DNA from 4 places in the Spirillospora sp. NPDC047418 genome. Region 1 is predicted to be linked to each of the others. Evidence: riboswitches for the same ligand, from Rfam matches in the RefSeq annotation. Region 1 holds a riboswitch; each other region holds the start of a gene.
What was found. A riboswitch is a leader RNA that binds a small molecule or an ion and turns the genes downstream of it on or off. The one in region 1 is predicted to bind cyclic di-AMP.
Positions count from the first base shown of each region.

Region 1 (7,397 bases):
GAACTGCGCCTTCAGGCCCCCAAGCTTGCCTGGATTACGGGCGGCCAGGCGCTCCTGCCCTACTCGATCAAAATCGGGTGTACGGCCGGTGCTGGCGGGTGGCGTACTGATCGATGCTGGTGTCGCCTATGCCGCCACACCGGCCACGGACGCGATCGTCGTCGCTCCGCCCGCTGCCAAGCAAGGCATGACCTCGGCCCTCAGTGACGTCACCGTTCGAGCTGGGTGCCATGCTCGGCGGTGTCGCCGTGGTCGTCGTCGGGGAGCCATCGGGGTCCTGGCACTCCACCGGCCGCGCATCTACCGAGGCTCGACAGCGCCAGAAAGGCCGACATCCGCGCCTGGCCACGCACGGAGCGCCCGCCGGCCGTCGCGCACCATCCGCCCGCCTCAGTCCCGGGCGGTCCCGGACTTCTCCAGATGCGTCAACATCCGGCACGCCGGCCGGTGGGGAAGCCATTCTTGAACCATGGCACAGCCCGACATCCGCTCTGGACGCAACAACAACTCTAAGAAGATCACCGCAGTCACCCGGCGCGACGTCTTCGACTACCTACGCGGATTGGGCGGTCCGTGGTGGGGCAGGCTGGATGAGGTCGCCTTCCTGGAGAGTCTGTACGACTTGGATGCCTTGCCGTCGAACGACTCGCGATACAGAGCGGTGCGCCGCGACATCATCCAGCACCGGGTCAACAACGACGATTGGGGGATGACTGGGCCCTCGAGGACTCCCGGTTCAGCTTGCGGACGGACCGGACGAAGTGCTCCTGGTCTTCCTGGCCCGGATGGTCCATCCCGAGGTGCAACCCGATGTTGACCGGGCGGCCCGGCAGGTTGACGAACTGAACCGGCTGTTCGCGCCAGACGGCTGGGTACTGCGAGCCCATGAGTTCCTGTCGGGTCGACCTATCTACACAGCGGTCTCGACAGGCAGTGCTCCTAGTCCGATCATCCCTCTGCCACTCAGGGACGACGACGCTACAAAACTCGATCTCGTCCTCGGCCAAGTCCATTATCTGCTCCGCAATGGTAACCAGGGAATTGCTCAAGAGCTGGTCCGCGCTGCGACACTCACTCTGCGCCGTGACGGCGGCTTCTTCCACCCGACGCCCGGTGACAACTGGAGAGCTGATACCTATGAAGCGGTCCTGACCGTGGAAGCCGAGTTTGTTCCCGAGTTTACTTCGCCGGTGACCGACCTGGTCTGGCGAAACCTGGCGAGTGTCCTCCAGCGCCTCCAACGCGAAGACGTCCAGTCTCTTGTGGTCGAAGCGGCCGTCCCTCCACTTCCTGACGTCGGCCGCGACTGGCGGCAGGCCGTCATAAGGTCTGCCTCGACTCCGACCAATCAGGGTCGCCGCGAGAGGCAGATCGGTGACGGTCATCCCACGCAGGACGGACTGGTGTTCGGCAGTAGGGCGGAACTTGTCGTCTACCAGGTCCTCAAGGAGATCCAGCGGGAGAGCCCGCCCCGAAATGCGATCGCCATCCTGCCCTTGCCGAGTGTGAAACTCCGGGACGCCGGCGTACGCAGCCCTGACCTCGTCGTCATCGGCAATGGCCGCGCCGTCGTTCTGGAAGTCGACGGCCCGCACCACTATGCACGCATGCGCAAAGCCGACGACGAGGACCGGGACAGGCATTGGCTGCGCTGCGGAATCCAGACGGTACGCATCGCCTCCGAGCAAACCGAAGACACCGCCATGTTGAAGGAGCGTCTCAGAGAGGACCTGACGCGCACACTCATTCCGCGCCCCTGACCATATGGGCGGCTTGCTGAAGCGCGTAAACCAGCGGGATTTTCACGGTTAGTGGCGAAAGGCCGAGCTGGCCTGGAACAGTCAGAGCTTTGAAGGGGCTGCCGGGGTGGCACCCAAAGATGTGTCAAAGTCGCGGCGTGTGGCCGGGTGCGGGGCGCTGTTGGGGTGCAGTATCGCTTCGGGCATCAGCACGTTTGCTGAGGTGGGCCAGGCATTGTTGGCCGACTCAATGAACAGCGGCCACCGTCCGAGATAGTTGGGAGAATTTGTGGCTACTTGGGGTGTATCGGCTCTACGGCGTCGACCGACTCGCCTGGCCGCCGTCACAGCGGTGGTCGGCTCGCTGGCCCTGTCGCCCGCTGCCTCGGCTTCCTCGGCGACAGGGGGGAAGGTACGAATCTTGCGACCCGCCAGCGGACCGAGCAGCACGACGTCAGCTTCGTCGCCATGTTCCTTCCTCATCACCAGTCGGCCGTGCGGATGGCCAAGGTTGCGGGGGAGCGGGCCACCGAGGAACAGGTGCGTCGGCTCGCCGCGCACATTGTCGAGGTACAGACCCGCCAGGTCGGCCAGATGGAGTCCTGGCTCAAGGAGCGCAATGCCGAGCCGATGCCGCCTCCGCCTCCCGTCCGGAAGCTGAACCAGCAGAACCTGCAGATGCTGCGCGAGGCGCGCGGGGTCCGGGTCGATCGGCTGTTCCTGATACTCATGCGCATGCATCATGCCCAGGGCATCTCGGAGGCGGCAGACGAACTGCTGCACGGTCGCGATTCGTTCGCCATCAATCTCGCCAGGACCGCCAAAGAAGGCCAAGTTGGTGAAGTATCCGAGATGAACCGGCTGCTGACGCCGTGTACGGGACATCCGAGGAGGGAGACCGGACGTGTCGGCAGACTGAACAGTGATCGGCCGGCAGTACGTCAGGTGCTGAAGCTCTCTTGCAGGCCGATAATCGGGCGACGATCCTGACCGTTCACGGCATGGTCCAGATCTCGAATCCAGGTCTGCGTTCGGCTGCAGCAGCGGACGCGCGCCGCGGGCCCGCGATCTCGGTCGTGGCCCGCCGCCGAGGCCGAGATCGCGGGGGCTGACGCGGGGCAGGCAGGCGCGCCGTAGGGGCAAGCCTGCCTGCCTCCGGGCTCTCAGTGTCCGGTGTAGCGGAAGATCCACAGGCCGCTGTCGCGGTCGCTGCCGAAGATGTAGGTACGCCCCCTGACCTTCTTGGCTTCAATGCCCCAGAAGTTGTTGCCGCCGTCGTCGACGTAGTGGCCGACCTCGCGGATGCCCTGGCGGCCGACCTTGATCACTCGGATCCCGCCCGCGTAGTAGGACAGGTAGGCGAGGCGGCTGTCGGCCGGGTCGGTGGCGGCTTCGTGGACCGTGAGATCGCCGTGTCCGGTGGCATAGGCCGGGTCCAGGCCCTCCTTGATCGCGTAGTTGTCGATCTCCTTGAGGGTCCTGCCGTCCAGCAGGTGCACGGTTCCCCAGCCGTCGAACTTCGACTGGGCCTTGACCCCGGCGCCGATCGTGCCCAGGGCCGGGAAGTCCGCACCCTCGGGCGTCGACGAGTATTCGGGCGTGTCACCGAACAGGAGGTGCCCTGCGCGGTGGCCGACGCAGACGGCGGATGCGGTGACGGTGAACTGGTGCCCTTGGCTTCCGCACAGGAACCCGTCAGGGAACAGGCCATTGCTCGTCGCGCCGTGGCTCTGCACGACGATCACCTTGTCGTATCCGGCGAGCTGGCCGGACTCGACCTTCTTGGAGAAGAAGCAGCCGCCCCGGACGAAGACGGCGACATCGGCGCCGGTGGTCGCCTTGGACGGGACCTCGGCGCGGTCACTGGTGCCGTTGCCGTCGACGTCCTCTTCGCACCGCTCCCGGCCCAGACGGTCTTGGCGCCTTCGAAGGTCTTGCCGGGCAGCGTGTCGATCTGGACCGTCCAGTCGAACTGGCCTGCGCCGTAGGTGCCGGCATTCGGCCCAGCGGTGATCTGGAAGGACGTCCGGGTGGGGGAGAAGTCCTCGTCGGTGCCGACGATGAACCGGTTGTTGCGCGTCCATTCGGCCTGGTGGCCGTTGCCTTCCGGCGGGCTGAAGCCGAGGAGCTTCTCGGGGTCCGGGTAGTCGGAGTCGTTGACGAAGACCGGCTTGGCCGGGTTGTCGAGATTGAGGATCACCCAGCCTGCGTCCCAGTACGACAGCAGCCCCAGCCAGTGGCCCCTGATCTTCTTGACGACCATGTCGTGCAGGAAGACGGTCTCTCCGTTGGCCAGGGGTTTCTGGGCGCCGGGCCAGTCGGTGAGGCTCGTCTCGGCGATCAGCGTCGGGTTGGACGGGTCGGTGATGTCCATGATGTCGACGTCGCTGGTGGCCTGTTCCTCGTCGTCGGAGATCATGGCGTAGACGTGGCGCCCGGCCTGCCAGGCGAAGACGCTGTGCTCCTGACGAGCCGTCGGCAGTTCGCCGTCGTTGGTGTCCCCTCGCCGATCGCCAGTGGGACGATGTGGCGCGGGTCGGTCACGTCGTAGATAGACATCCCGCCGACCTGTGATCCCGTGTCCGAGCAGATCTCGTTGTTGGTCACCAGGATGTCGCCCTTGAACGCGGCGGTTCGCATCTTGATGACCTGCATCCCCTCACCCGGATATGACCCCGCCGGGAACTCGGTGAAGGAGACCTCCTTCGGCTTCGCCGGGTTGGAGATGTCGACCGTGTAGAAGCCGCCCTTCCCGCATGGGTCGGTGTTGAGGCGCCGAGCCGCCAGGTAGGCGTGGTCGCCGCTGACGGCTAGGTCGGCGATGTGTCCCGGCCGGTCCTGGCCGGTCGCGCCGCTGACGTCGAGTTCGCCGACCAGCTTCACGTTCTTGCTGGAGCCGGGGAGGTGCCCTTCGCTTCCACCGTGCTGGTCGTCGGCTTCACGGCCGCCGCTCTCGGGATCGGCGGAACCTCCATTGATCTTCGTCTTGGCGGTTGGTGGCGTGGGGCTGGCGGCTGCGTCCCCGAGACCGCTCATGGCGATCGTCAGGGTGGTGGCCAGGGGGATCGCCCATGGGCCCTGCGCATGTCTCACCTCTCGTCGGTGGACCTGATCATCGGGTGGCATGCCTGGGTCGGCGCCCCCGGCAGCCGGCGATCAGACATGCCGTCCGGACCGTACTCCTACGCAATGTAGGAGGAAAGGTGTGACTCCAATACGGCCGCCCGAAAGCCCTCCTGAGATCTCGACCGCTGCTCCTCCGTGAGCGAAAGCCGAGTTGTTTCAGTACGGAGGGTTACGCGTCGAAGCGGTTGGCGTCAGCGGAGCAACCTGGGGGAGACGACCTTGGCGACGTCCTTGCGGAGGCTCGGGAGGGTGGGGGCGAACTTGTAGCCGCAGCAATCGGTGTCGTTGAACTTCATGTGCGGGACGATGGCCTCATACGGGTTGAGGTCGTACTGCTCGCACAGCCAACCGCAGACCTTGACCAGGGAATCGCGCAGTCGTTGCGGAGGCAGGACGGTGTTGTAGGTGCCTTCGCACTCGATGCCCACGGTGTCGGCGTTCGCGCCTCTCACGTGCGTGCCGACTACCATCTCGCCCCGTTCGGCCGCCGCGAGGCTGCCCGTACGACCCTCCAGGATGTGGCCTCCCCGGCTGATGGTGAAGTGCTGTCCGGTGTCGCCCCATCCTCGTCCCTTGTGCGCATTCTGGATCGCGCGTGCGAGGCGCTCTGCCCGTGCGAGCGAGTAGTCGTCGACGTTGTCGGTGAAGGTGTGGTGCACGACGATGTACTTGGGAGGACGCCGGCGGACGGTCGCGGTTCTTTCCGGCTTGCCGGCCCCCCACTCTTTGGTCGGGTGGATCAGCGGAGACTTGGCGGATGCCGTGCGTGCGTTCCGGGAGGCGCGAGATCGCCTGCCCCCGGCCGCGCCCTCCTTGCCACTCGCGGCGGCTCGTTGCGCTGTCCGCGCCGGAGGCGAGCCCCGCATTTCCTGGACGCCGAATGCCGCGCCGGCCGCGAGGAGGCCGCCCAGAAGGAGAGTTCGGCGAGGTACGGCGCCGTTCGTGGAGCCGTCGGCGCGATGCCGTCCGTCGTAGTTCATCGGAATTCCTCCGAGGGGATCGCCCCACGGCGCGGCCAATGTCATGGGAATGGCATGCCGAAGGGCAGGCGGAAGTCGCCGCCTGTGGTCAGCAGGGGATAGTGCGTGCACTAACGCATGCGGGGCCTGCCCCGGCTGGAGCCGTGGACAATGAAGGTCAAATGAATTAGTTGCGCACGTGCACGCTACGAGGAAGACGCTGCATCAGCATGCGTGGGGATGGTCCTCGTCAGACGATCGGAATCAACAGAGTCTGCGGTTCTGCTGTCTTCCGGCGCTCTACGCTGTGCCAGGTCAGGTGCCCGGACGGCTGACCGTTCGGGAGTCAGGCGCAGGACGGTCGGCAACTGGGGGAGCGTACTGCCTTTTCACGCTTTCTCCTCTCCTTGACTGCCTACCGGGTTAGCTGACGGGTTCGGGCCAGGAGTAGGCCCTACCGCGGCCTTGGTCGCGGATTCACCCCAAGAAGGATGGGTCCCCGGCTTCCAGGGCGTCGGGCGCCATGGAATTAGGCGTTCGGCCGGTCGCCTGTGGAGCGGCGTTCCCTGGCCGACTACTAGGCAAGTTAGTACATGGAGCTCCGTGCGTCCAAGTCGGCAAAGGTAAAATTCAATAGTGATCTACGCCGGGCCACTCCGCCCGAGGCTGGGTCTTCGCCTGTGAGTGACGCGGGTTCCGGGATGGGAGCTCCAAGGGAGCGGGTCGCTCGTGCGCCATCGATTCCGAGCTTGGCTCAGGGATGAAGTGAGCCATACGGGACTTTGGCGGGGTCTCGTCCTACGACACGTAGGAGATGGCTACAGTATGTGATGTGTACCTAACTCAGCGTGCTTCGCAGGGGTGCGGCCCCTCGTCAGGAGGCGGTCTGTCGCTCCTGCTGGTCACGCTGTCCGCGCTCCACTTCGTGCTCTGCCTGCCTGGTCTGCACTCAGAAGAATCGGCTGGGACGGCGGGGCGCACGGTACCCTCTGCCGCCTTGAGTGCCCACGCCGACGGTCAGCCTGGCAACTCGGGCGGAGCGGCGACGAAGAGCCTTCCTCCCGAGCCGCATGATGACTGCGGAGATTCGACGGCTCTCCCGTCCGAGGGCAGCCGGGTTGTCATGCTTCTCATTGCCGCGTTCCTCGGACTCGCCATCCTCTTGGTGAGGGGAGAGCGAGATGCGGCAGCGATGTTCCTGCGGAGTTCCTGTGCCGCGTTGCGTCGACGATGCGTACCGCCTCGCCCCAACGGGACCCGTCTCCTGAACCTGATCTGCCTGGCGCGGCTGTGATCGGCCAGGTCATGCGCCCTTGTCGATGACGGAATAGCGGAGGACGAAGTTCTCCGATCTTCCTCCTCGGCATGCCCGCTGAGGGACAACCGGCGACGACCGCCTCGCAACCACATCCGCGCTGCTGAGCTGAGCCTTCAGGAGAGAACGTTGGACGCGATCGATCTGCACGTACCAGGGCAATCGAAGGGCTTTGGTGCTTCCCGAGGGACGGGAGCCGGCACCTGCCGGTCGCCTGCGCGCCTGGTCGGGAACACTCCCGTCCTCTGGATTCCGGAT
Region 1 covers NZ_JBEYTW010000052.1:8,528-15,924, reverse strand. The annotation lists gene ABZ806_RS27895 (AbiJ-related protein) at 470-817, shown strand; gene ABZ806_RS27890 (AbiJ-related protein) at 714-1,760, shown strand; gene ABZ806_RS27885 (DUF305 domain-containing protein) at 2,037-2,729, shown strand; gene ABZ806_RS27880 (hypothetical protein) at 2,903-3,475, opposite strand; gene ABZ806_RS27875 (hypothetical protein) at 3,481-4,158, opposite strand; gene ABZ806_RS27870 (hypothetical protein) at 4,155-4,832, opposite strand; gene ABZ806_RS27865 (peptidoglycan recognition protein family protein) at 5,057-5,845, opposite strand; cyclic di-AMP (ydaO/yuaA leader) riboswitch at 6,221-6,370, opposite strand; gene ABZ806_RS27860 (PLP-dependent cysteine synthase family protein) at 7,269-7,397, shown strand, end outside.

Region 2 (7,397 bases), on a different contig from region 1:
CCGGCTCGGGCTGCGGCTCGGCGACGAGCAGCCGGCCCCGCCGGACTTCTGGCGGCGCGCGTTCACCGATGCGGGGTTCAGCGACGTGGGCCACATCCAGGTCGTCCAGGAGGCGGGCATCGTCTGGGGGAACGCGCACGCCGGTCCTCCGGTGGTCGGAACCGGTGCAGACGTCTCCACGCCCACCTGATGCATTTACCTACGAGGCCTGGTAGTAGATACCATGGAGGTTGGACGATGACGATGAGAGCCGAGCGCATGACGGACGGAACGGCGCGGCAGTGGCATCACCATCTGCTCACCGAGTCGGCTTCGGCCGCGCTCAGCGCCGAGATCCGGCTCAGGGCCGCACCACGGCCGCAGGACCGGTGCGTCGACCTTGGCGCAGGGGTCGGCATGCTCGCCATCCCACTCTCCGGCGAGGTCGCCGAACTGGTCGCGGTGGAGCCGTCCAGGGTCCTGGCGACGAGGTTGGCAGCACGCGCGCGTGAGTCGGGTTGCCCGGACATCAGGACGGAGAGCGTCCGGATCACCGAGCTGATCATGCCGCGCCAGAGCTGCGATCTGATCGTGAGCGGCCTGGCCCTCCACCACTGCGACAACCCTGAAAAGCGGGCGCTGGTTCCCCGCGCGCTGCGCTGGCTCCGCCCGGGAGGACGGTTGGTGATCGCCGACCTGATGCCCGACCGGACGCGGTCCGCCGGTAGGCGCCGACAGTTCCTGAGCGATTCGGGGTCCTGCGGAAGAGGGCGAATCGATCGCAGCGCCGGCCGGTTCTTCCGGTCGACGCTCCACACTCTCCGCGAGACGACAGCGACTGGAGAGTTCTGGGTGGAGGCCTTCGAGGACGCCGGGTTCCGCACCGTAGGGCACCGTCAGCCGGTACCGGGCGTCGGAGTGGTGTGGGGCACCGTCGAGCCGAATTGATCTCGGCACGCGCTAGCGAGAGAAAACTACTATGGACTGTAGTATGCAGAGCCGATCCAGCAGGCGGGACGTCGGAAGGCGGTAGATCATGCCCGGGCAGCGCTTCGGCGACCTGGAGGCCGCGGTCATGGACCGGATGTGGTCCTATGGCCGCCCCGCCAACGTCCGCGAGGTCCTTGAAGACCTTCAGCGTGAGCGGTCGATCGCCTACACCACGGTGATGACCGTGATGGACAACTTGCACAAGAAAGGATGGCTGCGTAGGAAGCGCGTCGGGCGCGCTTATGAGTACGAGGCGGTCGCCTCGCGAGAGGGCTACACGGCCAAGCTCATGCGTGAGGCGCTTGCGACCAGCAGCAACCAGGCCGCAGCGCTCGTCCACTTCCTGTCCGACTTGTCGCCAGAGGAAAGCGAAGCCCTGCAAGCGGCTCTTAACGTCGTGAAGCCGCGGGATACCACGTGACCGCGGTCGCCACCCTCCTCGCCTATGCGGCGCTGCTGGGAATCCTGGGTCCCCGGCTGCTGCGCGCCCGCGGATGGGCCGACCGGGCTCCACGGCTCGGTGTGCTCGCCTGGCAGGCGGCCGGAGCGTCCGTCATCGCCGCGGTGGTCCTCGCCGGCCTGATGCTCGTGGTGCCGATCGTCCGGGCACCGCACGGCCTGGCGGACCTGCTGGCGGCATGCCGCCTGATGCTGCGCGTGCACTACGAGGTCCCGCCACAGCCGGTCGCGGGCTACGCCGGGCTCTTCGTGGCCTGCGGCGTCCTGCTCTGGACGGCCGGACATGTCCTGACCGCCTTCATCGCGACCGCGCTTCAGCGGCGCCGACACATGCAGACGCTCACCATGGTGGCCCGCCGCCGCCGGGACCTGGGCGCCCTGGTCGTCGATTACGATCAGCCGCTGGCCTACTGCCTGCCAGGACGCCGACGCTGTGTCGTGCTGAGCACGGGGGCGCTCGAACGGCTTCCCGAGGATCAGCTGTCCGCGGTCCTCGCCCACGAGCGCGCGCATCTGGCGGGCCGCCACGATCTCGCGATCAACCTCGCCGTGGCATTCGGCCGTGCGTTCCCCACCGTACCGCTCCTCCGCGCCGCCAGGGCGGAGGTTCCCAGGTTGCTGGAGTTGCTGGCCGATGACGTGGCCGCCCGCAAACACGACCGCGTCACCCTCGCGGCGGCGCTGGTGGCCGTCGCCGGCGGCCGGACGCCGACCATGGCCATGGGGGCGGGCGGTGGCACGGCACTTCTGCGGGTCCGCCGCCTTCTCGCGCCCCACGATCCCCTGTCCCGCGCAGGACGTCTCACCGGCAGCATCGGTATCGCCCTGCTTGTGACGCTGCCGCTGGCTCTCGCTGCCAACCCGGCCATTACGGCGATCCTCGAACGCCACTGCCACTTTCCGGTGTAACGGCCGAGCCGGGGTCACAACCCGACGGGGCCGGCCTGGTATGCGTAGATGCACGGCGTCGCCCTCTTCGACCCCATATCTGCTTCTCCACGGGCGAAGGACCACGCCCGGATGGACGTGCACTGCCGGACAGCTCGTATAGGTGACGATGACGTCGACCGGCTGGCCGTCCGAGATCCCCAAACAAACTCGGACGGTCCAGTTCCTGGCCCCGGTCCCACGAAGGATGGCGCTGCACCGCTATCGACCCGCACGGGAGCATCTCCCCGCTCGGGTTGAACTTGCGGCAGCGTCCCAAGGCACGTCCCTCTACTACTTCGTCGAATAGTAGAGGGTGGGTGCGGGGCGTCCGGTGGGCTGGCCACAGGGATGGCAGCACAAAGACGTCCCCGTCACCCCGGGGGCGGGTGACGGGGACGCGGTACGGGGGGTTCGGCGCGCGGTGGTCAGGCCACGCGGACGCCGCCGGCGAACGGGCGGCCGGAGATCGAGCTGATCTTGACGACGTCGCCGGTCTGCGGGGCGTGGACCATCTTGCCGTTGCCGATGTACATGCCCATGTGGTGGAGGTCGCTGTAGAAGAAGACCAGGTCGCCGGGCTTGAGCTGGCTCTGGGAGACACGCGTGCCAGCGGTGAACTGGCTGCCGGTGTAGTGGGGGAGGCTGATGCCGACCTGGGCGTAGGCGTACAGCGTCAGTCCCGAGCAGTCGAAGCCCTTGATGTTGGCGCCCTGGGCGGTGCCGTAGGACGGGCCCGACGCATTGCCGCCGCCCCACGAGTACGGAACGCCGCGCTGGCTCAGGGCCGCCCTGACCGCCCCCATGGCCTTGGCCGAGGCCCCACCTGGATCAACGTTCGGGGCGGGTCCCGCGCTGGTGCGTCCGCCGGACCCAACGCCCAGCTTGGCTTCGACCTTCTTCAGCTTGGTCTGGAGCTCCTTACGCTTCTTCTTCGCCTCGTCGGTGAGCTCGCGCACCTGCTTCGCGCGTGCTTCAGCCGACTTGCGGGATCGTTCCGCGGATTGCATCGTCTGGAGCAGGTGGGCGACACGGGTGCTGTCCTGGCGGGCGAAGTAGTTGAGCGTGGCCGACTTGTCCAGCACGGCCTGTGGGTCGTCCGCTGAGGCGAAGGCGACCGCCGGGTCCGTCGGACCGTTCTTGTAGCTGTCGGCGGCGAGCTTGACGATCCGGTCCCGGGCCTCGTCCAGCGCCTTCTTCTGGCGGACGGCGTTGCCCTCGGCCACCTTGGCGGCGCGCTGCGCCTGCTGCAGGCGCACGCGCAACCCGTTGTACTGCTCGCTGAGCTTCTCCGCCTCGTCGGCGAGCTTCTTCTGCTGAGCAGTCAGCTCTTTGCGGGTCGGCTTGGGCTCTGCCCAAGCGGGCGGGGGAGCCACGAGCGTCGCGGAAACGGCGATCGATGCCGTCCATGCCGTGCTCATGATGAACCGGCGGCGGATCGGCGTTCTCTCTCCGGCAGCTCGTCGCTGCATGCACTGTCCTCTCCAGTACGCCTACCGGGTGAGCTGGCGGGTTCGGGCCGGAGTCGCCCTACCGCTCGGGGGAGCGGATTCACCCCAGTGGAAAACGGTTCCCCGGTTCCTCGGACGGCGCGGGGCCGCGGGATTCGGCGTGGCCACCGCTGTCCCCGGCGGGGACACCCCACGATGGCTCCTACGGAGCGTAGGAGATAGCGGCCTCATTCGCCACCCAAGCGGCCGATTGCGACAAACCGCCTCTGGAGTCTCAACGATGTGTTAATGACCGGCCGGTAAGGGACGGCCTCAGCAGATCTCGGACAGCTGCACGATGGTCGCGGCGGCGACCAGGAGGGGCGTGGCGACGGCGATGGTGACGAAGGCGGAGGCTGCCGCCCTGGCCGCCCGGCGCGGCTTCACCGCCTCGGCGGACTCCAGCCGCAGCACTCGTTCCGTGAGCGCCCCTGTGGAGGGGCCCGCGGCGCCGAGGGCGCCTGCCACACCTGGTGTCGCCGCGAGCCGGCACAGGGCGTCGACGAGCGTCCGCCTGCCACAGGCCCGGGCCGCCGCGTCGTCCGCGGCCATCTCCAGCAGCAGCGGCAGGGTCTTCTTCGCCCGGCGGACGGTCGGCAACCAGGGCAGGAGCGCGTAGGCGAGGTCGAGGATGAGTAGCATCGTGTGGTGCCGCTGACGTAGATGCGTCCGTTCGTGGACCAGGACAGCGCCGAACTCTTCGGGAGTGAGGGTCTCCTGCGTGCCGGTGCTTACCACGATCGCGCGCTGTCGGGCGGGGAGCGAGTACGCCACGGGGACGGGGTGGTCGAGGACGAGTACGTCGTCGTGCCGTCCATGCTCCTTGGCGACGAGCCGGAGCATCTCCCAGTGCCGGCGCCGGTGCCGCACGGCTCGTCTGAGCCGCGGCAGGCTGCGGACGAGCCTAGAGCAGCAGGCCGTCAGCAGCACCAGGCTCGCGGCCGCTGCCATGATGATCGCCTCGTCGCCGTGGTGCGGCAGGCAGTTGCGCAGCCACTCCAACAGGCCGTGGCCGGGCGCCGGCGGCGACAGCAGCGCCACCGCGACGATCCCGATGTCGGCGATGAAGGTGCCGGCCAGAGCCGCGAACCAGCAGGCGATGGCGATCCCCGGATGCGCGGCGGGGCGGCGGAGCCGATCGAGGGCGGGCCCCGCCAGGCAGCCCAGCAGGACCGCCGTGGACACCAGACTGATCACGAGGTAGATCACGCCGTCATTCCCCCTGCTCGCCGGACGTCCGTTGGCGCAGGGCGTCCAGCAGGTGGCGCGCGTCCTCAGGCGGGACGGCTTCGGCGAACCTCGCCAGGATGCTGCCGTGGTCGTCGGACTCGGTGAGCGCGTCGAGCATCAACTCGACCGCGTACTCCTCCCGCGCGCGGGTGGGGGCGTAGCGGAAGGCCGTCCCGTCGGGGGTGCGCCGCAGCAGCCCCTTCTGCGCCAGCCTCTCGGCCACGGTCTGGACGGTGTTGTAGGCCAGGGCCTTGTCGGCGTCCTCGTTCAGCTTCGCGAGCAGCTCACGCACCCGCAGCGGGCCGGGCGCGTCCCAGAGCACGTCCATGATGGAACGCTCGAGTGCTCCACCCAATCCGGCCACGCGCCACCTCCGTCCTGCGCACATTGTGCCGGAGAATCGGCTGTGGGCGGGAACGCGGGCTGTCGCTCGCTACCGGCACGTGATGCGGGGCTCGGCCTGATACGTGGTGTGGAACTTCTGGCGGCGCACCTCCTTCCCGTTCTGCTTGAAGATGCGCCAGACGTCGATCTGGAAACCCTCCGCACCGGGCATCGGGATGCACTTCGGCCCCGACTCGGTCTTGCTCTCGAAGCTCTTGATCGCGTACTTCTCGGAACTCTTCGATTCGATCTCGTAGCGCTTAGTGCTCCAGAAGCTCACGGTGAGGGACGTGTCGGTGTAGGCCGTGTCGACGAGGACGCCGTACGGCGAGTCGTTGCGCCACCGGAAGTCCGGCTGGGGGAAGGAGACGGTCGACTCCCGTCCGGCCGGATAGCGGGAGATGTAGTACGAGTGAGGGGTGTGCTGGACGTCCTGCAGCCCACCGAAGAACACGGCGTTGAACATCGTCGTCGCGAACTGCGAGATCCCGCCGCCGACATCGTCGACGTACCGTCCGTTGAGGATCATCGGTGCCTCGACAAAGCCGCGCGCCTTGTCGCGCTTGCCGACGATTCCGTTGAGGGAGAAGGTCTCGCCGGGCCCGACGATGTAGCCGTCGAGGATGCCGGCGATGGTGTGGATGTTCTTGACCCGAGGCGCGCAGCACGGATGGCGCGTGGTGAAGGAGCTGATCTTCTGCTTGATGCCCATTTTGCGGGCCTGGTCGGTCGCGACTCGCGGCTTGTCGACGGTCATCGGCACGCTCACCTCACGCCCCTGCGGTCGCAGGACCGCTCCGGCGACCGCGTCACCGAGTGCTCGGGAATCGACTCCCCGGCCTTCCGTGGAGGGAACGAGCCGAAGCTTGCCCGACTTGACCTTGAATGTCGCATCGCGAGCCGGGCGCTCAAGATCACGCAACCGCGTCCCTAGCTCCCGCGCCAACGCCGGACCGTCGACACGTGGACCCACCTTGCCCGAGTCATCAGGTGCGAAGACCAGGTGGGGAGCGAAGCTCTTGGGCTCCACCGTGATCTGCTCGCCATCGACGGCCAGGGTGATCGGCCCGGAAACGGCAACCCGGGCCGGGCCCGCCGCGACCTGGCGGATCTCGTTCGCATCTGCCTTCGGCCGCAGCGGGCTTGTCTGCAGTTCCGGAGTGGTGGGCTTACCCTCCAGCGCCGCGAGGAAAGCGGCCTTGACCGGAGCGGTGGCCGTGCGAGCGTCCAGCCCGACGCCCGGTTGCGGAAGTACGGTCTCGGGTGTGGTGCCGTGGAACTTCACCGCCCCTTCCCGTACGGGCGTGCCGATCCGCTTGTTGATCTGGCCCAGAGCGGCGGCGAACCGGGTCTCGTCCATGCGGATCTGAGGAGTGATCTCCCGTCCGCCGAAGACGGCGGAGAAGACCGAAGTGAACCCGAACCTGCCTTCCAGGGCCGCGTCGACGGTCGCGCGGGAATCCAGGGACAGCCCGGCCTTCGCAGGTTCAAGCGTCACGTCCTGGCCCCGTACTCGAAGGTGGAGTGCTTGAGCGGCGCGTGGACCGAGTTTCCGGTCGAGGCGTTCCACGGCGTCCCGCTCACTGAGCCCGCCGATGTCGACCCCCAAGGCCGTCGTTCCCCGCAGTACGTCGTTCCCGGCGTACGCCGCCGCGCCGCCGTAGCCGACGACCGTGACGATGACGAGGGCCGCGACGGAGAGGATCAGCGCTCGCCGGGGCCGGCTTCGGACGGCCAGGACGATCCGGGCGACGGGTGGTTTCGCCGTGTCCTCAGACGACGGACGCGTGGTGTGCACTGCCACCTCTCCTCCGGGTGCGGTCCCCATGCCGAGACCAGACTACTAAGCACCGTAGTAGAAAAGTGTCGAGAGCATGCCGGGTCGAGCAAGGCGACCCTGGCTGGAGTGCATGGAGAAGCCTCCCGTGTGCATATGTA
Region 2 covers NZ_JBEYTW010000038.1:16,307-23,703, forward strand. The annotation lists gene ABZ806_RS23255 (class I SAM-dependent methyltransferase) at 1-190, shown strand, start outside; gene ABZ806_RS23260 (class I SAM-dependent methyltransferase) at 238-927, shown strand; gene ABZ806_RS23265 (BlaI/MecI/CopY family transcriptional regulator) at 1,016-1,390, shown strand; gene ABZ806_RS23270 (M56 family metallopeptidase) at 1,387-2,337, shown strand; gene ABZ806_RS23275 (C40 family peptidase) at 2,784-3,827, opposite strand; cyclic di-AMP (ydaO/yuaA leader) riboswitch at 3,831-3,977, opposite strand; gene ABZ806_RS23280 (M56 family metallopeptidase) at 4,119-5,054, opposite strand; gene ABZ806_RS23285 (BlaI/MecI/CopY family transcriptional regulator) at 5,059-5,463, opposite strand; gene ABZ806_RS23290 (VanW family protein) at 5,509-7,263, opposite strand.
Region 2: it holds a riboswitch for cyclic di-AMP, as region 1 does, so the genes downstream of both, ABZ806_RS23275 (C40 family peptidase) here and ABZ806_RS27865 (peptidoglycan recognition protein family protein) in region 1, are expected to answer to the same signal.

Region 3 (7,397 bases), on a different contig from region 1:
TCAGTGAGCAGTGCGCGGATCCGCTCCGGGTCGGCGAGCGAGAACGGACCGGGGCCTGCCGCGCGGCGATGCGGCCGGTCTCGCCGCATCCATGGTGTTCCAGCCGGCCTCGCTTCCCATACCGGACGAGCCTGAAGGCGCGGTGGTCATCGCTCCCCCTCCTACCGCGCATTACCTACTACGCAGCGATAGTACTACTTGTAGTTAGTAGCCGGACGTCGCCTGCCGGCGCGGCACGTGCGAACCTTCGGCTGGCCGCAAACGAACTACGAGACGTACATATGCACGCGAAAGGCTTCTCCATGCACTCCAACCAGGGGCGCTCTGCTCGGCGAGGCACTCTCCCGGCACTTTCTACTATGGTACTTAGTAGTCTGGTGTCGGCAGGGGGACCGCACCCGGAGGAGATTCTCTCCGTCGCGGCCCTCGTCATCGTCACGGCCGTCGGCTACGGCGGCGCGGCGGTATATACCGGGGACGACGTGCCACGGGGAACAGAGGTCTCGGGGGTCGACATCGGCGGGCTCAGTGAGCGATCCGCCGTGGAACGCCTCGATCAGGCAGGTTCGGGTTCACCTCGGTCTTCTCCACCGTCTTCGGCGGACGGGAGATCACTCCTCGGATTCGCATGGACGAGACCCGGTTCGCGGCCGCGCTGGGCCAGCTCAACAAGCGGATCGGCACGCCCGTACGGGAAGGGGCGGTGAAGTTCCGCGGCACCACACCCGAGGCCGTACTTCCGCGACCGGGCGCCGGGCTGGACGCCCGGACGGCCGCCGCTCCGGTCAAGGCCGCTTTCCTCGCGGCACTGAGAGGCAAGCCGACTACTACGGAACTGCCGACAAGCCCGCTGCGGCCGAAGGCGGATGCGAACGAGATCCGCCAGGTCGCGGCGGGGCCGGCACGGGTCGCCGTGTCCGGGCCGGTCACTCTGGCCGTCGATGCCGAGCGGGTCACGGTGGAGCCGAGGAGCTTCGCTCCCCACCTGGTCTTCGCACCCGACGACTCGGGCAAGCTTCGGCTCGTTCCCGCCGCGGAAGGCCGGGGAGTCGATTCCCGAGCACTCGGTGACGCGGTCGCCGGCGCGGTCCTGCTACCCCAGGGGCGTGAGGTGAACGTGCCGATGACCGTCGACAAGCCGCGAGTCGCGACCGACCATGCGCGCGACATGGGCATCAAACAGAAGATCAGTTCTTTCACCACCCGCCATTCGTGCTGTGCGCCCCGGGTCAAGAACATCCACACCATCGCCGACATCCTCGACGGCTACATCGTCCGGCCGGGCGAGACGTTCTCCCTCAACGGGATCGTCGGCAAGCGGGACAAGGCGCGCGGCTTCGTGGAGGCACCGATGATCCTGAACGGGCGGTACGTGGACGACGTCGGCGGCGGGATCTCGCAGTTCGCGACGACGATGTTCAACGCCGTGTTCTTCGGTGGGCTGCAGGACGTCCAGCACGTCCCTCACTCGTACTGCATCTCCCGCTATCCGGCCGGACGCGAGTCGACCGTCTCCTTCCCGCAGCCGGACTTCCGGTGGCGCAACGACTCGCCGTACGGCGTCCTCGTCGACACCGCCTACACCGACACCTCCCTCACCGTGAACTTCTGGAGCACCGAGCGCTACGACATCGAATCGAAGAGTTCCGAGAAGTACGCGATCAAGAGTTTCGAGAGCAAGACCGAGCCGGGGCCGAAGTGCATCCCGATGCCCGGTGCCGAGGGTTTCCAGATCGACGTCTGGCGCATCTTCAAGCAGAACGGGAAGGAGGTGCGCCGCCAGAAGTTCCACACCACCTATGAGGCCGAGCCGCGCATCACGTGCCAGTAGCGAGCGACAGCCCGCGTTCCCGCCCACAGCCGGTTCTCCGGCACAATGTGCGCAGGACGGAGGTGGCGCGTGGCCGGATTGGGTGGAGCACTCGAGCGTTCCATCATGGACGTGCTCTGGGACGCGCCAGGCCCGCTGCGGGTGCGCGAGTTGCTCGCGAAGCTGAACGAGGACGCCGACAAGGCTCTGGCCTACAACACCGTCCAGACCGTGGCCGAAAGGCTCGCGCAGAAGGGCCTGCTGCGGCGCACACCGGACGGGACGGCCTTCCGTTACGCCCCCACCCGCGCGCGGGAGGAGTACGCGGTCGAGTTGATGCTCGACGCGCTCACCGAATCCGACGATCACGGGAGCATCCTGGCGAGGTTCGCCGAAGCCGTCCCGCCCGAGGACGCGCGCCACCTGCTGGACGCCCTGCGCCGGCGGACGTCCGACGACCAGGGGGCATGACGGCGTGATCTACCTCGTGATCAGCCTGGTGTCCACGGCGGTCCTGCTGGGCTGCCTGGCGGGGCCCGCCCTCGATCGACTCCGCCGCCCCGCCGCGCATCCGGGGATCGCCATCGCCTGCTGGTTCGCGGCGCTGGCCGGCACCTTCATCGCCGACATCGGGATCGTCGCGGTGGCGCTGCTGTCACCGCCGGCGCCCGGCCACGGTCTGCTGGAGTGGCTGCGCAACTGCCTGCCCCACCATGGTGACGAGGCGATCATCATGGCGGCCGCCGCGAGCCTGGCGCTGCTGACGGCCTGCTGTTCCAGGCTCGCCCGCAGCCTGCCGCGGCTCAGACGAGCCGTGCGGCACCGGCGCCGGCACTGGGAGATGCTCCGGCTCGTCGCCAAGGAGCATGGACGGCACGACGACGTACTCGTCCTCGACCACCCCATCCCCGTGGCGTATTCGCTGCCCGCCCGGGAGCGCGCGATCGTGGTCAGCACCGGCACGCAGGAGACCCTCACTCCCGAAGAGTTCGGCGCGGTTCTCGTCCATGAACGAACCCACCTGCGTCAGCGGCACCACACGATGCTGCTCATGCTCGACCTCGCCTACGCACTCCTGCCCTGGTTGCCGACTGTCCGCCGGGCGAAGAAGACCCTGCCACTGCTGCTGGAGATGGCCGCGGACGACGCGGCGGCCCGAGCCTGCGGCAGGCGCACGCTCGTCGACGCCCTGTGTCGGCTCGCGGCGACGCCGGGTGTGGCGGGCGCCCTCGGCGCCGCAGGGCCCTCCACGGGGGCGCTGACGGAGAGAGTGCTGCGACTGGAGTCCGCCGAGGTGGTGAAGCCGCGCCGGGTCGTCCGGGCGGCCGCCTCCGCCTTCGTTGCCGTCGCCGTCGCCACGCCCCTCCTGGTCGCCGCCGCGACCATCGTGCAGTTGTCCGACATCTGCTGAGACGGCCGAGGCGGTTTGTCGTATTCGGCCACTTGGGTGGCGAATGAGGCCACTATCTCCTACGCTCCGTAGGAGCCATCGTCCGGTGTCCCCGCCGGGGACAGCGGTGGCCACGCCGAATCCCGCGGCCCCACGCCGTCCGAGGAACCGGGGAACCGTTCTCCATCTGGGGTGAATCCGCTCACCATGAGCGGTAGGGCGACTCCGGCCCGAACCCGGCAGCTCACCCGGTAGGCGTACTGGAGAGGACAGTGCATGCAGCGACGAGCTGCCGGAGAGAGAAGGCCGATCCGCCGCCGGCTCATCACGGGCACGGCTTGGACGGCATCGATCGCCGTTTCCGCGACGCTCGTGGCTCCCCCGCCCGCCTGGGCCGAGCCCCAGCCGACCCGCAAAGAGCTGACCGCCCGGCAGAAGAAGCTCGCCGACGAGGCGGAGAAGCTCAGCGAGCAGTACAACGGGTTGCGCGTGCGCCTGCAGCAGGCGCAGCGTGCCGCCAAGGTGGCCGAGGGCAACGCCGTCCGCCAGAAGAAGGCGCTGGACGAGGCCCGGGATCGGATCGTCAAGCTCGCCGCGGACAGTTACAAGAACGGGCCGGCGGACCCGGCGGTCGCGTTCGCATCGGCGGACGACCCTCAGGCCGTGCTGGACAAGTCGGCCACGCTCCACTACTTCGCCCGCCAGGACAGCACTCGCGTCGCTCACCTGCTGCAGACGATGCAGTCCGCGGAACGATCCCGCAAGTCGGCCGAAGCGCGCGCGAAGCAGGTGCGCGAGCTCACCGGCGAGGCGAAGAAGAAGCGCAAGGAACTTCAGACCAAGCTGAAGAAGGTCGAAACCAAACTCGGTGTCGGCTCCGGCGCTCGCACCAACGCGGGTCCCGCCCCGAACGTGGATCCCGGAGGCGCCTCGGCCAAGGCCATGGGGGCGGTCAGAGCGGCCCTGAGCCAGCGCGGCGTTCCGTACTCGTGGGGCGGCGGCAACGCGTCCGGCCCGTCCTACGGCACCGCGCAGGGCGCCAACATCAAGGGCTTCGACTGCTCCGGACTGACCCTGTACGCCTACGCCCAGGTCGGCATTACCCTCCCCCACTACACCGGGAGCCAGTTCACCGCCGGCACACGTGTCTCGCAGAGCCACCTGAAGCCCGGTGACCTGGTCTTCTTCTACAGCGACCTGCACCACATGGGCCTGTACATCGGCAACGGCAAGATGGTCCACGCCCCGCAGACCGGCGACGTCGTCAAGATCAGCTCGATCTCCGGCCGCCCGTTCGCCGGCGGCGTCCGCGTGGCCTGACCACCGCCGCCCTGAGCGGCCCGGTACCGCGTCCCCGTCACCCACCCCTGGGGTGACGGGGACGTCCTTTGGCTGCCTCTCCTACAGCCTCCCCAGCTGGAGGTCTTGGGGGGCCGATGGCGACCAGTTCCGTAGCGACGCCCGGCTCGGTACGGGTCGCGCCGCTACATCGGGAAGTGGCAGTGGCGTTCAAGGAGAGCCGTGATGGCCGGGTTGGCGGCGAGTGCCAGCGGCAGCGTCGCAAGCAGAGCGCCGACGCCGCCGGTGAGACGTCCGGTACGGGACAGGGGGTCGTGAGGTGCGAGAAGGCGGGGAACGCACGGCCGAACGCGACGGCGAGGTTGATGGCGAGATCGCGGCGGCCCGCCAGATGCGCGCGTTCATGGGCGAGGACCGCGGACAACTGATCCTCAGGAAGCGGTTCGAGCGCCCCAGTGCTCAGCACGACACAGCGGTGGCGTCCGGGCAGGCCGCCAGGCCGTGCGGTGTCCGGACGATCGGCACCACCCGCATCAGGCCGGCGAGGACCACCGCCGCCATAACGGAAGCCCCGGCCGTCTGCCAGGCGAGTACGCCGAGCCGCGGGGCACGGTCGGCCCAGCCGCGGGCACGCATGAGCCGGGGCCCCAGGATTCCCAGTAGTGCCGCGTAGGCGAGGAGGGTGGCGGCCGCGGTCACGTGGTGTCCCGCGGCTGCACGACCTTGAGCGCCGCCTGCAAGGCCCTGCTCTCCTCCGGTGACAGGTCGGACAGGAAGTGCACGAGCGCGGCGGCCTGGTTGTTGCTGGTCGCGAGCGCCTCGCGCATGAGTTTGGCGGTGTAGCCCTCCCGCGAGGCCACCGCCTCGTACTCGTACGCACGCCCCACGCGCTTCCTGCGCAGCCACCCCTTCTTGTGCAGGTTGTCCATAACGGTCATCACCGTGGTGTAGGCGATCGACCGCTCGCGCTGGAGGTCTTCAAGGACCTCGCGGACGTTGGCCGGGCGGCCGTAGGACCACATCCGGTCCATCACCGCGGCCTCCAGGTCGCCGAAGCGCTGCCCGGCCATGATCTACCGCCTTCCGACGTCACGCCTGCTGGATCGGCTCCGCATACTACAGCCCATAGTAGGTCCCTCTCGCTGGCCCGCGCGGAGATCAGTTCGGCTCGGCGGTCCCCCAGAACTCCCCGGTGGCCGTCGTCTCGCGCAGAGTCTGGAGCGTCGAACGGGAGAACCAGCCGGCGCTGCGATCGATCCGTCCGCTCTCGTGGATCCCGAATCGTTCAGAAGCTGTCGGCGGGGGGGGCCGGCGGACCGCGTCCGGTCGGGCATCAGGTCGGCGACCGCCAGCCGTCCCCCGGACCTGAGCCAGATCTCGCCGCTGGGCGCGGCCGAGGCCGGTTCGGTGAGCATTTGGTGATGCCACTGCCCCGCCGTTCCGTCCGTCATGCGCTCGGCTTGCATCGTCGTCGTCCGCCCTCCATGGCATCTACTACCAGGCTTCGTAGATCGATGCATCAAGTAGGCGCGGAGGTGTCTGCACCGGTTCTGACCGCCAGAACGCGCTGCCAGAAGTCCGGCGGGCCGTCCAGCTCGTCGCCGCGCCTCAGTGACGTTCTTGGTGATCCGCCACACGCTGCCGGCGGTGGCGGTTCCGCGGCGAGGCGGTCGGCATCCTGCCGGCAATGCTCTCCATAAAGTCGCAGGCGCGTCCGGAGCCGTGGTCCTGCGGGTCTCCAGGGCGGTAGCAGCCAATCGTGGGGAACGGGCCGAACTTCTGGTCGATCTCCAGCATGATCTTGCGCATGCGGGGCGTGACGCCGGGCCGGCGCCGCTGTTCCTCCGCCTGGGCGAGCTGACCGTCTTTGGAGTCGGTCATTTTGCGTCCCGTCCGGCCGACTCTTCGCGGCGGTTCACGTCCATGGGACGGATCGCGAGGTGAGCGGAGGCTCCGCTCGTTCATCGCATCAGGGGGAGGGTGAGGAAGGGGGCGCCGGACGGGCGGGGGGAGCCGCCCGCGGGTTCGATGGTCATGCCGATCTGTTGGGCGTTGCCGAGCCCGGAGGCGATGATGGGCCGGGACGGGCGGCCGGCGGGCGGCCGCAGGACGCCGCCGGGGCGCGGGGCGGCGGAGGGGGCCAGGAACCACACCTGGTAGGTCTTCGCCGACGGCAGTTGCCTGAGCCGGGACGTGGTGATCACTGCCTTGTCCAGCGACCGGGACGACACGACGGTGACCGTGGCGTCGTCCTGGGTCCGGGTTGTGGAGGTCTGTGCGTCGGGGGCGGTCAGCACGGCGGCCAGCCGCCGGTTGAGGTCCTGCGCGTGTTCGGCGTCGCCGTGGAAGTGGGCGGCGGTGATGCCGCCGGCGAGGGCGAGGATCAGGCACGCCGCGGCGGCCAGCCAGCTCGGCCCGAGGCCCCGGGCGGAGGGAAGCCGCCGGGTGAGCCGGGGCGGCGACTGCCGGGTCCGGCTGATCTCGGCGAGCACCCGGTCGCGGAGTGCGGGCGGCGGTTGCCGGGACACGGCCAGCGCCAGCCGGGCGGTGGTCTCGCGCAGGCCTGCGGCCTGGTCGGCGCAGGCGGGGCAGCCGGGCAGATGGCGTTCGAACCGGCGCCGTTCGGTGTCGGACAGGGCGTCCAGGGCGTAGGCGCCGGCGAGGTCGTGCGGGTCGTGGGTCATGGCTGCACCCCCAGGCAGTCGCGCAGCCGGATCAGCCCGTCGCGCATCCGGGTCTTGACGGCGGCGAGGCCGACGCCGAGCAGTTCGGCGACCTCCCGGTAGGTGTAGCCGCCGTAGTAGGCCAGCGCGATCGACTCGCGCTGGGTGTCGGTGAGGCCGCGCGGGCAGCGGTGCACCTCCTGGTGCTCCAACCGCGTGCCGGCCTGTTCGGCGA
Region 3 covers NZ_JBEYTW010000036.1:31,382-38,778, forward strand. The annotation lists gene ABZ806_RS22645 (hypothetical protein) at 1-89, opposite strand, end outside; gene ABZ806_RS22650 (VanW family protein) at 629-1,831, shown strand; gene ABZ806_RS22655 (BlaI/MecI/CopY family transcriptional regulator) at 1,877-2,281, shown strand; gene ABZ806_RS22660 (M56 family metallopeptidase) at 2,286-3,221, shown strand; cyclic di-AMP (ydaO/yuaA leader) riboswitch at 3,325-3,473, shown strand; gene ABZ806_RS22665 (C40 family peptidase) at 3,477-4,520, shown strand; gene ABZ806_RS22670 (hypothetical protein) at 4,558-4,965, opposite strand; gene ABZ806_RS22675 (hypothetical protein) at 4,959-5,198, opposite strand; gene ABZ806_RS22680 (BlaI/MecI/CopY family transcriptional regulator) at 5,195-5,569, opposite strand; gene ABZ806_RS22685 (VldE C-terminal domain-containing protein) at 6,108-6,380, opposite strand; gene ABZ806_RS22690 (anti-sigma factor) at 6,461-7,183, opposite strand; gene ABZ806_RS22695 (sigma-70 family RNA polymerase sigma factor) at 7,180-7,397, opposite strand, start outside.
Region 3: it holds a riboswitch for cyclic di-AMP, as region 1 does, so the genes downstream of both, ABZ806_RS22665 (C40 family peptidase) here and ABZ806_RS27865 (peptidoglycan recognition protein family protein) in region 1, are expected to answer to the same signal.

Region 4 (7,397 bases), on a different contig from region 1:
CGCGAAGACGCGCGGGTCCAGCTCGGCGAGATAGCCGGCCGCGAGGTCCAGGAAGCGCTCCCGGTAGCCCGCGTCGCGGTCGCGCAGCTCCCGCAGGTAGAGGACCAGGTCGTGGTTGACGAACTTCACGTCCTTGGCGCGCCGCAGGTCGTGCGCGCCGCGCAGCGTGAACAGCATGTCGATGCGCCGGTGGATCTCCAGCCGGTCGGCGAAGTTGGCCAGCTCGGCGCGCCGGTTGGAGATCGACGGCGCCGCCGTGCCCTGCCGGACGAGCCAGTGGTAGACGCGGTGCGGGATCACGGCGGTGCGGCCCGCCGCCAGGTACGCCTCGGCGGTGAACAGCAGGTCCTCGTAGTGCAGCCGCTCGACGAACCGGAGCCCGTGCTCCTCCAGGAAGCCGCGCCGGTACGCCTTGTTGGTCGACAGGGTGTCGTACAGGAGGTCGGGGTTCTCGGCCAGCGACCCGTACACGGCGGTGCTGCGGTAGAGCCAGGGGTACCAGGGGCGGATGCGGCCCTTCGCGCCCTCCGGGACGTCCAGGAAGACCCGGTCGCAGAGGCCGGAGACCAGGTCGGCGCCGCTGTCCTCGGCGGCGGCGACCAGGTTGAGGCAGGCGTGCCGGTCCAGCAGGTCGTCGCTGTCGAGGAACATCACGTAGCGGCCGGCCGATGCATCGATCCCGGTGTTGCGGGGCCGCCCGCAGCCACCGGAGTTGGACGGCAGGTGGACGGCCCGGACCCGCCCCGGGTGCGCGGCGGCGAGCCCGTCGGCGACCTCCCCGGTGCCGTCGGTGCTGGCGTCGTCCACGATCACGGTCTCGACGCCGCCCAGCGACTGCGCCAGCGACGAGGCGACCGCCCGCGGCAGCCGCCGGGCGTCGTTGTACGCGATCACCACCACGCTCACATCCGGGCGCACCCGCATCGGGCATCCCCCTTCCCCCGGTTCCGCCGGGGACTGAGCCGGGTCGCGGCCGGTCGGACGCGTCGCTCCTGATTCCTATCCCGGAACTCCGCACTGAGGTCCAAGCAGGATCAAAGGCTGCCAATGCTTCGCATTACCCGACTTCAGCGGAGACATAGCGCAGATCGCCCTGAACGCCCGAAGGCGCCCGGCGGGGGGCCGGGCGCCTTCGGGTCTGGAGGGTCTGGAGGGTCTGGAGAGCTGGAGGAGCTGGAGGTCAGCTCTTGGCGTAGTCGGGGTAGCCGAAGCCCACGATCTGCGACTTGTCGCGGGTCTTCTTCTCCACCTCGTTGTTGCTGTTGCCCTCGATGGTCTTGACGGTGCCGTCGCCGTTGTCCTTCACCACGAGGCCGACGTGGTCGATGCCGCCGATGGAGCCGTTGGAGCCGTTCTTCCAGTCGAAGAAGACCACGGCGCCGGGCTTGGGCTTGTCGCCCCAGCGGTCGGTCTTTTTGAACCAGGTGGCGTGCTGGACGGTGTAGGCGTCCCAGCCCATGTTCTTCACGCCGGTCTGGGCGCCGAGCCAGGACACGAACATGTCGCACCACTGGGCGCCGTTGTAGGCCTTGACCGAGAACCCGCCGTCGCGCTGGGCGGTGGCCTTGGCGTGCGGGGTCGAGACGTACCAGTCGTGGAACTTGGTCTGGCCGGCCTTGCCCTCGCTGATGCCGACCTGCTTCTCGGCCAGCTTGATGACCTCGGAGGCCTGGACGGCGCGCGGCGCGACCTTGTAGCCGGCCTCCTTGGCCTCGGCGGTGGTCATCGCCGCCGAGCCCTTCGACACCGTGCTCTGCTCGGCGACGGCGCCCGCCGCCTGGGCGGGGGTCTCGGCCGCGGCGCTGCCGCCGGCCAGGGGGTTGAGGACGGCGAGTCCGACGGCTCCGGCCAGGACCGCGCCGGCGGCGACGCCGACGGCCTTGTCCTCGGAGGAGAACCGGGTGAGCGAAAGTCGATCGAAACGACCGGTCATGCAGGGAATCTCCTTGTCTTCCATGACGCCTACCGGGTTAGCTGACGGATTCGGGCATGGAAGCAGCCCTACGGCGCGTCTCTCGGCGCGCCGATTCACCCCTGGAACATTGGGTCCCCGGCTCCGTCCGGCCGCATCGACCGGGACGGACTCGGCCTCGCACCGCATGGCGCGGCGCAGACTTTTACGGATGTATCTCAGCGACTGATCTCGGTGAGGGTGCGCGCGTCAGGTGGCGCGCATCGCGTGCGGATACCGCTCCGCGATCCTCGGCCGCACATCGCACGGCCGGCGGCAACGCATGGGGCGCGCTGCGGGATTCGGATAGAAGGTAAGCAACCTTCTCAAGAAAAGCAAACCAAGCACAAACCTCGTTTATGCCCGTCTCATGCCCTTCCAAGGATTCACCAACAGCGTCACGGCGCCGAGTGTTCCCGATCTTTCCCCGAGTGGCCCTCAGCCCTTTGCCCGCAGGGCTTACCGGCTGATGACCGAAAGGTAAAGAACTCCTGGGACGCGGCGGCCGGCGCGCGGGCGTCCGCCGCCTCCCGGCCCCGGTCGCCGCCCCGGCTGAGTCCTACATCACACGGCTCGGCCCCGCGGGCCCCACCGTGTGCCCGGTCACTCGACGTGCAGGGCGAACAGCGTGGTGTCGTCCGCCGCCCGGTCGAACTCCATCCGCGCCATCACCTCGTCCAGGGCCAGGTCCGGGCGCATCGAGGAGTCCTGCAGGATCTCGGAGAGGCGGCCGATGCGCTCGTCCAGGTCGGCGTCCCTGCGCTCCACCAGGCCGTCGGTGTAGAGGAACAGCAGGTCCCCGGGACGCAGGTCGGTGGTGATCGTCGTGTACCGCCAGGGCATCGCGCCGAGCATCGGGTCCCGGACGACCTCCAGCAGCGTCGCCCGCCCCTCCCGGACCAGGATCGGCGGCGGATGGCCCGCGCACGTCCACTCCAGCGCCCGGCGGGACGCGTCGAAGTGGGCGACGATCGCGGTGCCCGTCGCGGGCGGGTCCATATTGCCGACCAGCTCGTTCAACCAGCCCACCAGCCGCCCCGCCGGCTCGCCCGTGCAGGTGAGGCCGAGCAGCCCGTTGCGGGTCCGCGCCATCGCGGCCGCCGCCGGCAGCCCGTGCCCGGCCGCGTCCCCGATGGCGAACAGCGACCGGCCGTCCGCCAGCGCGCGGGTGGCGAACCAGTCCCCGCCGATGCGCGCGGTGCTCTCGGCCGCGAGGCTGCGGACCGCGATGGTGAGGCCCGGCAGCTGCTCCACCTCGTCCTCGTCCGGCAGGATCGCGCGGCGCAGCGTCACCGCCACCTTCCGCTCCTGCGCCGTCCGCGCCTGCTGCTTCAGCATCTGCCGGCGGGTCTCGGCGAGCGCCCGCTCGACGCCGCGGCGCCGGGTGATGTCCTGCGAGACGACGTTGATCGAGACCGGCAGCCCGGAGTCGCCGAGCACCGGCTCGGCGAACAGCCACAGGTGCCGCGGCGTCCCGTCCTGCCCGATGACGCGGTGCTCGGCCTCCACCGGCTCCCGGCGCGAGAACATCGTCTGGACGGCCTCCTCCACCAGCGGCAGGTCGTCGTCCGCCACGGCCTTCGGCAGGTCGTGCGGCATCGGCGGCACCTCGTCGGGGGCGAGGCCGTAGTTGGCCCGCATCTGCGGCGTCCAGTCCGACTCGCCGGTCGCGAGGTCCCACTCGCCGAAGCCGATCAGCGCCAGCCGCTCGACCCGCTCCAGCCTCCGCGCGACGCGGTCCTCGGCGGCGTGGTACCGCCACGTGACGCACACCCCGGTCGGCACCCGCACGCACCGGACGCTCATCCGGGACGACCGGGACAGGCCGCGCTGGGCGGTGGAGTACATGATCGAGCCGCGCTCCGCCGGCCTGCCGGTCTCCAGGACCTCCACGTACTCGTCGAAGAGCCCGCTGAGCACGGCGCCCGGATCCGTCCGCAGCAGCCGGAGCCCGGTCAGCTCCGCCCCGCCGCGCCCGAACATGTCCCGGGTGGCACCGTTCAGCTCGGCATAGAGGAAGTCGGCCACGGCCCCGTCGGCCCCCCGGACCGGCACCAGATGCGCGCAGGAGTCGAGCGTCCCGTCCAGCACCGCCCGCGCCACCGGGTCGTCGCCCGTCTCGGCGAGGATCTCGGCGTCGCCGCCGGTGTCCTCGGCCGTCACCCGGCGCAGGACGTCCTCCGCCTCGGTCAGCACGGCCTCGCGCTCCTCCGTGCCGCCCTCGGCCCGCGGCGCCCGCCGCCCGGCGAGCACCGCGCCCACCGGGCCCTCGCCCCGGTCCTTGACCAGCAGGGCCGCCGCCTCGGTGAGGTCGATGTCCAGATCCCGCGCGAGCCAGATGAGATGCTGCAGGGCCTCCCCCGGCGGAACGCCGAGCCGCCGCCCCAGCACGACCCGCGCCTCCGCCAGCACCGCGCGGTCGTGCGCGGCGCCCCGGAGGTCCTCCAGGTCCGCAACGTGCATCCCGGGCTGGGTGCCCTCCGCTTCCGCCAACCCCGTGTCCCCCGTTCGGCGTCACTGCCCCTGGGAGAAAAAAGCTACATACGCCAGCGAGGGACTATTCGCCCACAACCTGGTAAACAGCCCAGATCTTTGCCATGGATTTCCGTTCCCGTCCGGCCGCACCGCTTCCGATGACCCAGTCGGGACGGAACCCTTCCCCGCCCTGTGACCCCCGTCACGCCGCCCGGTAGACGTCCCTGGTCAGCGTCGTGATCCGCGCCGCCGCCGCCCGGAACGACGACCCCTCCGGCTGCAGCGTCAGCACCACGATGATCCTGTCGCCCACCACCCCGGTCGTATGCAGCACGGGCCGTCCGAGCCCCAGATCGGGCCGCCAGGCCGCGGGCCGCGCCCCGGCACCCTCGCACGGCTCGGCCGGCACGTCCCCGAACCCGGACCACCCCTGCTTCACCGCCCGCGGCCCCTTCACCACCCGCGGGATCCCGAACGTCTGGTCGAACCCGTCCTTCCCGCAGGGCGTCGACCTCCGCAACTGCCCGAGCACGAACTCCCGGTGCGCCTTCGGCGCCTCGTCCAGCAGATACCGGTAGGTCCTCACCACGTCCCCGGCGCTGAGCGCCGTATACCCCCAGAACCCGGGCTTGTCCGCGGGCGGCGGCGCCGTCTCCGCCAGCCCCACCCTCCGCACCATCCGCTCGATGATCTTCCCCTGCCCGCCCCGCCGCCAGAACTCCGTCGCCGCGTGATCGTCACTCGACCTGAGCATCGGCACCAGCAGCGCCCGATCCGCCGCCGACGCCCGATGCCGCTCCAGGAAGTCCAGCGCGATGAGGATCTTCACCACCGAGGCCGACCGGAACGTCCGCCGCGGCTCCCGCTCCAGCACGACCCGCCCCGCCTTCCGATCGAAGACCGCATAAGAGGCCCGAACCCCCTCGGGCACCCGCACCACGGGCGCCTCCGGCGCGGACGCGTCCGCCCCCGGCACCTCCGCCGCCCCGGACTCAGGACTCCCGCCCACCGACCGTTCCCCTCCCCCACATCCGCACACCAACCCGAGGCAAACGACCCCGACCACCACGGCCCGCGAAGACACCATCCGCCCTCCCTACCAGAGATCACCGCCCCCACAACCCGGTACGCACGACCCCGCGGACTGCGCTACAGTAATCACGCCCGCTCACCCGGGCACCGGGACGTGGCGCAGTTTGGTAGCGCACTTGACTGGGGGTCAAGGGGTCGTGGGTTCAAATCCCGCCGTCCCGACAGGAAAGACCAGCTCAGAGGCCGTTTCCTCCACACGGAGGACCGGCCTCTTGATCGTTTGTTAGCCGTTCGTTAGCGAACTCGGCCGCCCCTCGCGGCACTCGCCCGGTTCACACGGGACCAGGAAGACCGGCATCCGCCCAAGGCGGCCCACCAGATGTTCACACGTCCCGGCGCCCGGCTGTCCGCCCCGGCGACCTGCGATGCATCCCGATCGGCGCCGCGAGGGCCTCTCACGGCGGCTGGCCCCCTTCGTAGAACCCTGTCCCTGCCGAAAACTACATCCGCGCAGGTCACGCCACATGCTCGTACTCGTTGAGGACTCCGCCGAGGCGTTGGCGTCTTGCACGTCCAGAGGGGCAATCTGGTCGGGGTCGGTGATCGGCGGAGGCAGCGGGGTGCATGGTCGGGCGTTCGCGGTGCCGCCACCGGCCGTCACAGCTCTCAACCTGCACGGATGTAGTTTTCGGCAGGGACAGGGCTCAAGGGCGCTGGTATACCGCGGGTTTCAAAGCGCTTGCATCTTCGTCCGGGTCGGCGTGCATGCCGCCCTCATTTGAAGGCGGCGTGGCCGGTCAGAGCCTTGCCGATGACCAATTGGTGGATTTCCGAGGTGCCCTCGTAGGTGAGCACCGACTCAAGGTTGTTCGCGTGTCGCATCACCGGGTAGTCCAGGGTGATCCCGGCGGCCGCGAGGATCGTGCGGCACTCCCGGGCGATCTTGATGGCCTCGCGAACGTTGTTCAGCTTGCCGAGGCTGACCTGCTCGGGCTGGAGGCGCCCGGCATCCTTGAGCCGGCCTAGGTGCAGAGCGAGCAGCATTCCCTTCCCGAGTTCCAGGGCCATGTCCGCCAGTTTGGCCTGGGTCAGCTGGTAGGCCGCGAGTTTCCGGTCGAAGATGTCCCGCTCCTGCGCGTAGGCGATCGCTGTCTCCAGACAGTCGCGGGCGGCACCGAGCGAGCCGAACACGATGCCGTAGCGGGCTTCGTTCAGGCATGACAGGGGGCCGGACAGGCCGCGGGCTTCGGGCAGCATCGCCGAGTCGGGAAGCCGGACCTGGTCCAGCACTAGTTCACTGGTCACCGAGGCGCGCAGGGACAGCTTCCTCTTGATCTCCGGGGCCGAGAAGCCGGGGGTGTCCGCTGGGACCAGGAAGCCGCGCACCTTGTCGTCCGTCTGGGCCCACACGACGGCTACATCGGCGACGGAGCCGTTCGTGATCCACATCTTACTTCCGTTCAGCACCCAGTCGCCGCCGGCGCGGGTGGCGCGGGTGAGCATCCCGGCGGGGTTGGAACCGAAGTCCGGCTCCGTCAGACCGAAGCAGCCGACAGCCTCACCCGCGGCCATCCGCGGCAGCCACTCTTGCTTCTGCTCCTCTGAGCCCCACTGGTGAACGGCGAACATCGCCAGCGAGCCCTGGACGCTGACCAGCGATCGCAGCCCGGAGTCGCCGGCCTCCAACTCCAGGCATGCCAGCCCGTACGCCGTGGCGGAAGTGCCGGCGCACCCGTAACCGTCCAGGTGCATGCCGAGCACCCCCAGCCCGCCCAACTCGCGGGCCAATTCACGGGCGGGGATCGATCCGGACTCGTACCACTCCCCCAACTCGGGCCGGATCCGCTCATCGACGAAGCGACGGACCGTGTCGCGTATCGCACGGTCTTCTTCGCCGATCAGGGAGTCGGCCTCGAACAGGCCCAGGGGGGTGCGGGTG
Region 4 covers NZ_JBEYTW010000029.1:30,045-37,441, reverse strand. The annotation lists gene ABZ806_RS19835 (bifunctional glycosyltransferase/CDP-glycerol:glycerophosphate glycerophosphotransferase) at 1-924, opposite strand, end outside; gene ABZ806_RS19830 (CHAP domain-containing protein) at 1,181-1,933, opposite strand; cyclic di-AMP (ydaO/yuaA leader) riboswitch at 1,945-2,100, opposite strand; gene ABZ806_RS19825 (PP2C family protein-serine/threonine phosphatase) at 2,555-4,414, opposite strand; gene ABZ806_RS19820 (hypothetical protein) at 4,629-5,435, opposite strand; tRNA gene ABZ806_RS19815 (tRNA-Pro) at 5,607-5,680, shown strand; gene ABZ806_RS19810 (acyl-CoA dehydrogenase family protein) at 6,233-7,397, opposite strand, start outside.
Region 4: it holds a riboswitch for cyclic di-AMP, as region 1 does, so the genes downstream of both, ABZ806_RS19830 (CHAP domain-containing protein) here and ABZ806_RS27865 (peptidoglycan recognition protein family protein) in region 1, are expected to answer to the same signal.